2 regions of the Streptomyces sp. SAS_270 genome follow, and region 2 is predicted to be linked to the other one. Evidence: riboswitches for the same ligand, from Rfam matches in the RefSeq annotation. Region 2 holds a riboswitch; the other holds the start of a gene.
What was found. Region 2 has a riboswitch for cobalamin ahead of ACN6LB_RS03085 (ABC transporter substrate-binding protein). Riboswitches for the same ligand answer to the same signal wherever they lie in the genome.
Positions count from the first base shown of each region.

Region 1: linked by a shared signal. The riboswitch ahead of ACN6LB_RS24895 (CbtB domain-containing protein) and the one ahead of ACN6LB_RS03085 (ABC transporter substrate-binding protein) in region 2 are both predicted to bind cobalamin.

Region 1 covers NZ_JBMNDS010000040.1:2,432-7,818, forward strand. Annotated here, with positions in the region: gene ACN6LB_RS24875 (PadR family transcriptional regulator) at 1-152, opposite strand, end outside; gene ACN6LB_RS24880 (nuclear transport factor 2 family protein) at 235-630, shown strand; gene ACN6LB_RS24885 (ferredoxin) at 753-1,127, shown strand; gene ACN6LB_RS24890 (histidine phosphatase family protein) at 1,180-1,758, opposite strand; cobalamin riboswitch at 1,858-2,020, shown strand; gene ACN6LB_RS24895 (CbtB domain-containing protein) at 2,058-2,279, shown strand; gene ACN6LB_RS24900 (CbtA family protein) at 2,305-3,069, shown strand; gene ACN6LB_RS24905 (acyl-CoA dehydrogenase family protein) at 3,265-4,443, shown strand; gene ACN6LB_RS24910 (oxygenase MpaB family protein) at 4,501-5,379, shown strand; gene ACN6LB_RS24915 (tetratricopeptide repeat protein) at 5,361-5,387, shown strand, end outside.
Region 2 covers NZ_JBMNDS010000003.1:82,517-87,903, reverse strand. Annotated here, with positions in the region: gene ACN6LB_RS03090 (FecCD family ABC transporter permease) at 1-707, opposite strand, end outside; gene ACN6LB_RS03085 (ABC transporter substrate-binding protein) at 704-1,711, opposite strand; cobalamin riboswitch at 1,795-1,979, opposite strand; gene ACN6LB_RS03080 (CoA-binding protein) at 2,102-2,512, shown strand; gene ACN6LB_RS03075 (GNAT family N-acetyltransferase) at 2,591-3,031, shown strand; gene ACN6LB_RS03070 (alpha/beta fold hydrolase) at 3,035-3,904, opposite strand; gene ACN6LB_RS03065 (YbaK/EbsC family protein) at 4,029-4,583, opposite strand; gene ACN6LB_RS03060 (helix-turn-helix domain-containing protein) at 4,627-5,199, opposite strand; gene ACN6LB_RS03055 (EamA family transporter) at 5,293-5,387, shown strand, end outside.

The sequences.
Region 1 (5,387 bases), on a different contig from region 2:
CCTTCGGACTCCATGCGGTCGAGTTCGCGGTACAGCTGCTGTGGGGTCGCCATCCAGAAGTTGGCCACCGAGGCGTCGAAGCCCTTGGCGAGGTCGTATCCCGACGCCTCGCCCTCCAGAAGGGTGGCCAGGAGTGCGTTGCGCAATGCCATGCCCCCAGGCTAGACGGCACCCGCCGCGATGACTAACCTACTCCGCATCTAGTCAACTAATTGAGTAAGAAAGGTGGGCGTGATGCACCCCTTCCGCAAGGCCGTGGAGGCCGACGACTTCACCGGCATCGAGAGCCTGCTGGCCGACGACGTCGTCTTCACCAGCCCCGTCGTCTTCAAGCCCTACCCCGGCAAGGCGATCACCGCCGCCATCCTGCGCGGCGTCTCCCGTGTCTTCACCGACTTCGAGTACGTGCGGGAGATCGCCGACGGCCGCGACCACGCCCTCGTCTTCAAGGCCAAGGTGGGCGAGAGGGAGATTCACGGCTGCGACTTCCTGCACATGGACGAGGACGGCAGGATCGACGAACTGACGGTCATGGTCCGCCCGCTGTCGGCGGCGCTGGCCCTCTCCGAGGCGATGGGCGCGCAGTTCGAGGAGATCGCGGCGGAGGCGGCGCGGGCGGAGGGCGCCTGAGCGCTTTCGTGGCTTGAGTACGCGGGTTGCGGTGACGGTCTGCGAGGCGTGGGCGCCTCGGCTTCGGCCTGGGTGCCGCAGGCTGCTGGTTTGACCCCATTTCCTTCGGCTACCCGCGTCTTGTGACTACGACGACATCTCAGCAGGAGCTCTATCAATTCCTGGAGGACCGCTTTGCCTGCGCACAGGCCTGCACGGAATGCGCGCGGGAGTGCGCGCTGCGTGCGAGCCTCGCGGAGCCGGACGGATCCGAAGAGGACCAACGCGTAAGGCGCGAAGGCGTCCTGTGCGCCGAGGTGTGCGACGCGACCTGTCGCGTGCTGTCCGAGCAGATCCGCGAGGACGAGTCCGGCCTGCGCATCCAGGCGGAGTGGTGCCGCGAGGTCTGCCTGGCGTGCGCCCGGGTCTTCGACGAGTACGCCGGCGCCGAGGACGGGGCGAAGGCCTGCCGCATCTGCGCCCAGGCCTGCACGGACTTCATCGCGACACTGCTCTGACGGACTTCCTCGCGACACCGCTCCGAGCGCGGAGCTCACCTCGTGCCCGGCGTCAGTCCGAGACCCCGAGCGGCCGTCCGGCCCGTACGTTCCAGCGCCCCGATCGCCCGCTGAACTCGGTGGCGGTCAACGGCGGCACGTCGACCCGCCAGAACGCGGACTCCGGTGCCCCCAACGTCCGTACCACCAAGGCGCGTACGACCTCGGGCTCCACCACGGCGACCGTCCGGCCCGCGACGTGTGCGGTCGCGTCCAGCCAGTGCGCCACCCGTGTGCAGAAGGCCTCCACCGACTCGCCGTCGTGCGGCGCCGAGCCCGGATCGGACAGCCATCGGGCCACCGCCTCCGGTTCCCTCGTGCTCACCTCCTCCAGGGTCGCGCCGCGCCAGCGGCCCACGTCCAGGCCCGCGAGTTCCGGCGCGTCCGCCGCCGTACCGAGGCCGAGTGCGTGTGCGGTCTCGCGGCAGCGCACCGAGGGGGAGACCAGCGGCCGGTCCACGGCCGCAACCGCCCCCGCGGCCGCCCGCGCGAGGCGCAGCCCCGTGGTATCAACCGGACATCCGTCGTCGAAGCGGGCTTCCCGTACGGCCACACTCATTGCGGCTGAGATCAACATCACTCGGCTCGTCATACGTCCACTCTCGTGCTCAACACCCGTGTGAAATCGGGGAACTGACGACGTGACCAGGCCACCGGCGCGCCCTCCGCGCCTTCGTGCGCCCTTGGCCGCAACCCCGGTTCGCGGTACGGTCTCGTCGATATTGACGACGGTTCGGCGGAAGCCGGTGAGAATCCGGCACGGTCGCGCCACTGTAAGCCCAGCAAGAACCACTCCCACCAGGGGTGGTGAAGGTCGAGCAAGTCAGACCCGCAGCCGTCGTCCTGTGCACCACCGAAATGGGACGCGAGTTCCCCAGGAGGTTCTGCCCCATGGCGCAGTCCGTCGCTCAGCCGACCGCTACACCCACCGCTGTTCCCGCCAAGCTGCCGATCGGTGCGATCGCCCCCTGGGCGGTCTTCTTCGGCATCCTGATGCTGGTTCTGCTCTACTTCGTCGGCGCCGAACAGGGCGCCACATCCGTGATGTCGGGCTCGGACGTTCACGAGTGGGTGCACGACGCCCGCCACCTGCTCGGCTTCCCCTGCCACTGACGGCGCCGGGGAATCGTAGAAGCTCATGAATTCCGCAACTGTCAGAAACCTCCTGGTACGGGGCATGCTCGCGGGTCTCGCCGCGGGCCTGCTCGCCCTGGTCGTCGCCTACTTCCTCGGTGAGCCGCGCGTGGACTCGGCGATCGCCTACGAGGAGTCGCACAGTCACGAGCACGGTATGGAGGTCGTCTCCCGCACGATGCAGTCCACCGGTGGCCTGGCCACCGGCGTCCTCGTCTACGGGGTCGCTTTCGGTGGCATCGCCGCCCTCGCGTACTGCTTCGCGCTCGGCAGGATCGGGCGCTTCGGACCGCGTGCCAGTGCGCTGCTCCTTGCGGCGGCGGGCCTCTTCGCGGTCTACGTCGTGCCGTTCCTGAAGTACCCCGCCAACCCGCCGTCCGTGGGCGAGCCCGACACCATCGGTAAGCGCACCACGCTGTACTTCCTGATGATGGTGCTCAGCGTGCTGCTGGCCGTCGCCACCGTGATCCTGGGCAAGCGCCTCGCGCCACGCCTGGGCAACTGGAACGCGACACTGGCCGCGGGGGCGTTCTTCCTCCTCGCCATCGGCCTCGCATACGCGTTCCTGCCCACGGTGAACGAGGTGCCGAAGGACTTCTCGGCCACCCTCATCTGGCAGTTCCGGCTGGCCGCCCTGGCCATTCAGCTGACCCTGTGGACGGCCTTCGGGCTGATCTTCGGTGTGCTGGCGGAGCGGGTGCTGTCACCGAAACCGGCCAAGGCCGCGGAGAAGCGAGCGGAGGCGCGGGCGACTCCCGTCGCACGCTGACCACCACTCGATCGCCGCACGGCTTCATCGATCCACCGATCGATCCACCGAAGTGCCGCTCGACTGCGCAGGGCCCCCGGATATGGCGCGAATCCTGGGGGCCTTTCGCATGCGTACGTCACCGGCATTCCCAATTTCTGAAACACGTTCTACGGTGTGCGCCGTCAGGTCCGGCCTTGGGAGCCAGGAGGCGCCGTGCATCTCGAATACACGCCCGAGCAGCAGCGGTTGCGCACCGAGCTGCGCGGATACTTCGCGGACCTGGTGCCCGACCACGCCTACGCGCGCTACGGCGACCCCGCGGCCCAGAAGCGCTTCTACCGCGAGACGATCCGCCGGCTCGGCACGGACGGCTGGCTCGGCGTGGGCTGGCCCACGGAGTACGGCGGGCGCGGTCTGAGCCCCATGGAGCAGTTCATCTTCTTCGACGAGGCCGCTCAGGCGGGCGTCCCGCTGCCGCTGATGGCCCTCAACACGGTCGGCCCGACGATCATGCAGTTCGGCAGCGATGAGCAGAAGGCGTACTTCCTGCCGCGCATCCTCTCCGGCGAGATCGACTTCGCGATCGGCTACAGCGAGCCGGACGCGGGGACGGATCTCGCCGCGCTCAAGACCCGGGCCATACGTGACGGAGACGAGTACGTCGTCAACGGGCAGAAGATCTGGACGACCAACGGCGACACAGCCGACTGGGTGTGGCTGGCCGTGCGCACCGACCCTGACGCGCCGCCGCACAAGGGCATCACCATGCTCCTCGTGCCGACCTCCGACCCCGGCTACTCCTGCACCCTCATCAACACCCTCGCCTCGCACGACACCACCGCCAGCTACTACGAGAACATCCGCGTCCCGGCTTCCCGCCGGGTCGGCGAGGAGAACAAGGGCTGGCGGCTGATCACCAACCAGCTCAACCACGAGCGCGTCACGCTCGCCGCGCACGGCACCATGGCGATCCGCGCCCTGCACGACGTACAGCGCTGGGCGATGGAGACCAAGCTCGCCGACGGCCGCCGCGTCGTCGACCTCCCCTGGGTCCGCCGCCGCCTCGCGCAGACCCACACCCGCCTCGACGCGATGAAACTCCTCAACTGGCAGATGGTGAACGCCGTCCAGGAAGGCACCCTCACCCCGCAGGACGCCTCCGCCGTCAAGGTGTACGGCTCCGAGACGCGCCGCGACGCCTACGCCTGGCTGATGGAGATCGTCGCCGCCCCCGGCATCCTCAAGGAGGGATCGGCGGGCACCGTCCTCCACGGCGACCTGGAACGCGGCTACCGCTCGGCGGTGATCTTCACCTTCGGCGGCGGGAACAACGAGATCCAGCGCGAGATCATCTCCTGGATCGGTCTGGGGATGCCGCGGGTACGGCGCTAGCCTGCTGGTGTGGACGCGGACCCCGGGCTCTTCGGACCCTCCTCGGTGACCTGGCAGATGCACGGCGACCCCATGATGTGGGTCGCCGGAGTCCGTGCGCTCTATCTGCAGGCGCTGCACCCGCGCGCGGTGCGGGGCGTCATGCAGAACTCCGACTTCCGGCGCGACGCGTGGGGCCGGCTGATGCGGACCGCGAACTTCGTGGGGACGACGACGTACGGCACCGCGGAGGCCGCCGAGCGGGCGGGCACGCGGGTACGGAAGATCCACACGATGCTGCGAGCGACGGACCCGGACAGCGGGGAGCGGTACCGGATCGACGAGCCCGAACTGCTGCTGTGGGTGCACTGCGCCGAGATCGACTCCTATCTGCACGTCCTGCGGCGCTCCGGGTTCCGGCTCACGGACGCCGAGGCCGACCGCTACATCGGTGAGCACCGCGTCAGCGCACGGCTGGTGGGCCTCGACCCCGAGGACGTACCGGCGAATCGGACCGAGCTGGCCGCCTACTTCGAGAATGTGCTGCCGGAGCTGGCCGCAGGCCCGGAGGCGCGGGACGTGGACGACTTCCTTCGCCGTCCGCCCACGCACCCGCTGCTCGTCCCGGCACGTGCGCTGCTGTGGCGGCGCGTGGCCGGTCTGGCGTACGCCGCTCTGCCTCCGTACGCCCACGAGTTGTACGGCAGAGCGGCCCCGCCATCGGCCGTGGTGACCCGGCGCCTGCGTCTCACGGGCACCTTGCTGCGCTGTGTTCCCGCGCGTCTGCGCTGGCAACTCCCGCCCAAACACATTATCCGCGCCATGTCACGGCTCGGCCCCGGCTCGCGCCCGGCACCGTACAAAGTCGGCAGACAGCTCGCCATACTGGACGGGCCGGGGGAGGGCGAGGCGAGCAGCGACGGGGGCGATCGCGCGAGATGGCGGAAACCAGGCTGATCCAGAGC
Region 2 (5,387 bases):
GACACGCCGAGCGCGGCGGCCGCGTCCTGTCCGAAGGCGAAGGCGTCGAGCGTGCGGGCGTACCCCGCGCAGACCAGCAGGGCGACGCCGAGCACGCACGCGCCCACCCACACGTCCGTCCAGCCGGCGCCGCCGAGTGAGCCGAGCAGCCAGAACAGCACCCCGCGGGTGGTCTCGGCGTCGGCGGCGGTCATGACGACGAAGGAGGTGAGGGCGGAGAAGAGCTGCATGGCGGCGACGCCCGAGAGCACCACGCGGTCGGTGGTGCCGCCGAGCGTGTGGCTGAGCAGCAGGACGAGCGCGAAGGACAGGACCGCTCCGGCGAACGCGCCCGCGGACACCGACACGGCCCCGCCCCCGACGCCGAGGACGACCACGGCGACCGCGCCCGTCGACGCGCCGGACGACACCCCGAGCACGAACGGATCGGCGAGCGGGTTGCGCAGCAGGGACTGCATCACCGCGCCGCACACGGCGAGGCCCGCGCCGCACACGGCCGCGAGCAGCGTGCGCGGCAGCCGGAGCTGCCACACGATTCCGTTCCGGATCGGCGAGACGTCCGTGCTCCCCCACCCGAGGTGGGCCGCGACGACCGACCAGACGTCGCCGACCCGGATCTGCGCGGGTCCGATGGTGATCGCGACGGCGATGGACGCGCACAGCGCGGCGAGCCCGGCCGCCGTCGACAGCAGTCCCTTGACCGTCACCCCGCGAGCCCGAACCGGCGCAGTCCGGCGGCCACTTGCTCCACGCCCTCCACGGTGCGGATGGTCGGGTTCATGGCCTGGCCGCTGAGCAGGACATAGCGCTTGTGCCGGACGGCGGACATGTTTTTGGTGACCGGGTCGGACTCCAGGAAGGCGATCTTCCGGGCGGCCGACTCGGCGGTCTGCGACTTGCGCGTGAGGTCGCCGATGACGAGCACGTCGGGGTCGCGGTCGGCGACCGTCTCCCAGTTGATCTGGGGCCACTCCTCGTGCGTAGCGCCGAAGGTGTTCTTCGTGCCGAGTGCGCGGGTGATGACGCCGGGGGCTCCGCAGCAGCCCGCCATGTAGGGCGACTGGGCGTTGGCAAACCAGTACAGGAGGGTGACGTCCGAGGCGTCGATTCCCGAAGTGGCCTTCGCCATGCGCTGCTTGAGCGAGGCGACGAGCCTCTCGCCCCGCTTCTGCACCCCGAACACCTTGGCCAGGTCCCGTACTTCGCCGTAGACGGTGTCGATGGTCAGCGGTTGCTTGCGCGAGCCGTCCCCGTCACCGGAGTTGTCCTTGCCCGCGCAGTCGGACGGGGAGACGTAGGTGGGGACGCCGACCTTCTCGAACTGGTCCCGGGTGGCCACGCCGCCCTTGCCCAGTGTGGAGACGAAGGAGGCGGCGACGAAGTCCGGTTCGGTGTCCAGGACCCGTTCGAAGGAGGGGTTGTTGTCGGCGAGCCGGGGCACCTTGGCGTTCGCCTTCTCCAGGCCCTTCATCACGGGGTCGGTCCAGGTGGCCGTCCCGGCCATCCGGTCGGCGAGCCCGAGCGAGAGCATGATCTCGGTGGCGCCCTGGTTGAGGGAGACGGCGTGGCGCGGCGGGGCCGCGACTCGGACGGTCCGGCCGCAGTTGTCGAGGGTGACGGCGGTCTTCGCCGAAGCGGTACCGGACGAGCCGGAGCCGCAGCCGGTCAGCAGCAGCGCGCCGGCGATCAGCGGGGCGGCGCGGCGGGTCATACGTGCGGTGGGCACGGGAGTGGGTCCCCAGTCGTCGAGGGCTCAAGCGCGGAGCCCGGTCGTACGGTCTCCCCGGCGGCACTCGACCGGCGGGGCCGCCAGCAGGTCTTCGGACTCGGGGTCACGCGAACGAGGCGCCTTCCCGGACTCTTCGTGGTCCAGTGGCCGATGCCCCGCCCGTCGCCCTCACCGCTGCGCGTCAGCTCCGGATTCGCACCGGATTCCCTGACCCACGTACATGGGTTCGACTGGCCTCGAAAAGTTATCACGGGGCGTGCCGGGAATCGCCTGCCGCCCTGGGCTGTTGCCACCCGCAGAGCCCCTGGAGCGGGGCGAGCCGCAGACGCACCGCAGCCGGACCCGCAGCCGCGGAGACAGAGGAGACACACCATGTACGGCGACCAGGAGACGGTCAGCAGGATCCTCTCGGAGCTCGGCGACACCTGGGCCGTCGTGGGCCTCTCGACCAACCGGGACCGCGCGGCCTACGGCGTCGCCGAGGTGCTGCGCCGGCACGGCAAGCGCGTCGTCCCGGTCCACCCGAAGGCCGAGACGGTCCACGGCGAGCAGGGCTACGCCTCCCTCGCCGACATACCCTTCGAGGTCGACGTCGTCGATGTCTTCGTCAACAGCGACCTGGCCGGCCCGGTGGCCGACGAAGCCGTGGAGATCGGCGCGAACGCCGTCTGGTTCCAGCTGGGGGTCGTCGACGAGGGGGCGTACGAGCGGACGCGCGCCGCGGGGCTGGACATGGTCATGGACCGCTGCCCGGCGATCGAGTACCGCCGACAGGGCATTTAGGACTTCCGAGGGGTGCCTCAACCGGCCGGTACGGAAACGTGGTTGACGGTTCACGAGGCACCCGGGTTTCCTGCTCGGATGCCCACGCTTCGCATCGAGCAGCCGACGGACGAAGCCGGTCTCACGGACTGGCAGTACGTCCACAACACGGTCATCCCGACCCACGTCCTGTCCCTCGACGACGTGCGGGAGCGGACCGGCCGCAACCGCATGGAGGTCGCCCGTCTCGGCGACGTCCTGGTCGGCTGCACGACGGTGCGTCCGCCCGACGACGAGACGCCCGCGGCCACGGTGATCGCCCGCGTGCTCGCGCCGCACCGACGGCAGGGGCTCGGCGCGCAGCTGTACGCGCGCGCTCTGGAACAGGCGCGGGAACTGGGCACTGAGGCGATCGAGACGGTGGTCCTGGCCTCCAACGAGGACGGCCTGCGCTTCGCGCTCCGCAATGGATTCGTCGAGGTCGAACGCTATCTGCTGCCGGGCGACACCATCGAGTGGATCAGCCTGCGGCTGGCCTGAGCCTCAGCCCCGGCCGGCCGGCTCCTCGGCGAGGAACCCTTCGACCGCGTCGGAGAAGAAGTCCGGATCGTCGATCCACGGGAAGTGGCCGGTGCCCGGCTGGACGGTCATCCGCGCCGCGGGGAACAGCCCCGCGATGTCGGCGGCGACGCGCGGCAGCGGGCCGCTGTCCACTTCGCCCGCGAGCAGCAGCGCCCGTCCTTCCCATCCGGCGAGGGCGGCGAGCGCGGTGCGAGTTGCGTCCGGTGTGAAGGCGCCCGAGGACGCGTACAGGCTCGCTGCCTCCTCGTTGCTCTGCTCCGCGTCGGCCGCGGCGTGGGCCCGCGCGGCCTCGTCCCACCGCCCGTAGAAGAAGGGTGCGGCGGTGTCGTAGTCCGCGTCGGAGGCCGTGCCGGCCCAGGTCCTTTCGTAGGCACCCAAGGCCGCCTCGAACCACGGCTCGCCCTTGCGCAGGGCGGCCGCTTCGAGGCGGTGCTCCACTGTGAAGTCGACGCCCAGGGCGCGCGCCCGGGCGGTGATCAGTGCCAGACTCCGCACGCGCCGCGGGTAGCGGGCCGTGTAGAGCAGCGCGAGGTCGCCTGCCGCCGAGTGGGCCAGCAGATCGACGCGCTCCAGCCCGAGGTGCACGCGCAGGGCCTCCACGTCGGCCACCTGACGATCGCAGCGGTACGTCGCCGGGTCCTCGGGTACGCCGGAATCGCCGGTGCCCCGCAGATCGAGCCGGATCAGTCGGCGTCGCCGGGCGAGCCCCCCGAGGTCGCCCAGATAGGCGGAGGCGCGCATCGGCCCGCCCGGCAGGCAGAGCAGCGGCTCGCCCTCACCGTCGAGGTGATAGGCGAGTTCGGTCCCGTCGGAGGCGGTGAAGCTGGGCATGCCGCCATCCTGACGACCTCCGGACGATCACGGCAAGCGGTTTGCGCGGCGTGCGGCAGGCGGCGCGCGGCAAAGGGCGCGAGGATCCGGTGACCGACACCCGGCACTCAGCGGCTGACGGCGGTCAGGTGCCGAGCCCCTCCAGCACCACCGCGTTGGGCAGCTCCGCAAAAGCCTTGCCCGGCACGAGCAGCTTCCCCCTGCGCCGCCCGCTTCCCACCAGTACATAGGCCAGGTCGACGACCGCGGAGTCCACCAACACGGGCCAGTCGCCCGGCAGTCCGAGGGGCGTGATGCCGCCGTACTCCATCCCGGTTTCCCCGGTCGCCGTGTCCATCGGTGCGAACGAGGCCTTGCGGGCGCCGAGTTGGCGGCGTACGGCGCCGTTGACATCGACGCGGGTACCGGAGAGGACCACGCACGCGGCCAGTGTCGTGTCGCCTCCGCGCTTGCCCGCGACCACCACGCAGTTGGCGGACTGGCCGAGGAGCTCCTGGCCGTAGTGCTCCAGGAAGACCGAGGTGTCGGCCCACTCCGGCTCGGTGTCGACGTACACGATCTGCTCGGCGGGGACGCTGCCGCGCCAGTGGCGTACGGCGTCGGCGACCGGGCGGGTGAGCCGGTCGAGGCATTCGGGTGCGGGTGTGGCGTGGTCGAAGTGTCCGATGGGTGCGCGCATGACCGCACGCTAACAGCCGCGCCGGCGCCTCCCGCTGGGCGTCTCAGCGGACGAGCGGCACCGACACCGTCATGATCATCTCGACCGGCTCGTCGCCCGAATTCCCGTACACATGAGGGGTGTTGGCCTCGAACGAGACGCTCGCGCCCGTCGGTACGAGGTGGTCCACGCCGTCGACGGTGAGGGTCAGTTCGCCCGTGGTGACGTGGACGAGTTCGACGGTGCCGTTGGGGTGGGGGTCGGAAGGGCTGTGGTCGCCGGGCATCAGCCGCCAGTCCCACATCTCCAGCGGGCCGGGGGCCTCGGTGCCGGCGAGGAGGCGGTTGTAGCTGCCCGCGTCGGTGTGCCACAGCCGTACGGCCTGGTCGGCCGGGACGATCCGGACCTTGGGGCCCTGCTCGTAGTCGAGGAGGGTGGTGATGCTGATGCCGAGCGCGTCGCCGATCTTGACGACGGTGCCGATGCTGGGGTTGGTCCTGGCCTGCTCGATCTGGATGAGCATGCCGCGGCTGACCCCGGCGCGGGCGGCGAGGGCATCCAGCGTGAAGCCCCGTTCCGTGCGCCAACGTTTGACGTTGCGCGCCAGGGACTGGGTCAGCAGGTCGAGATCCGACACATTCCGTCCAATATTCTGGATGACAGAGTTCAATCGAGTGAACTATGGTGTGGTGCACCTGATTGTTCACTGAACTGTACTGCGAGGCACCTCATGACAGCACTCTTCGCCCTGGCCACCAGCCTCCTGTGGGGCCTGGCCGACTTCGGCGGAGGACTGCTGACCCGGCGCACCCCGGCGCTCACCGT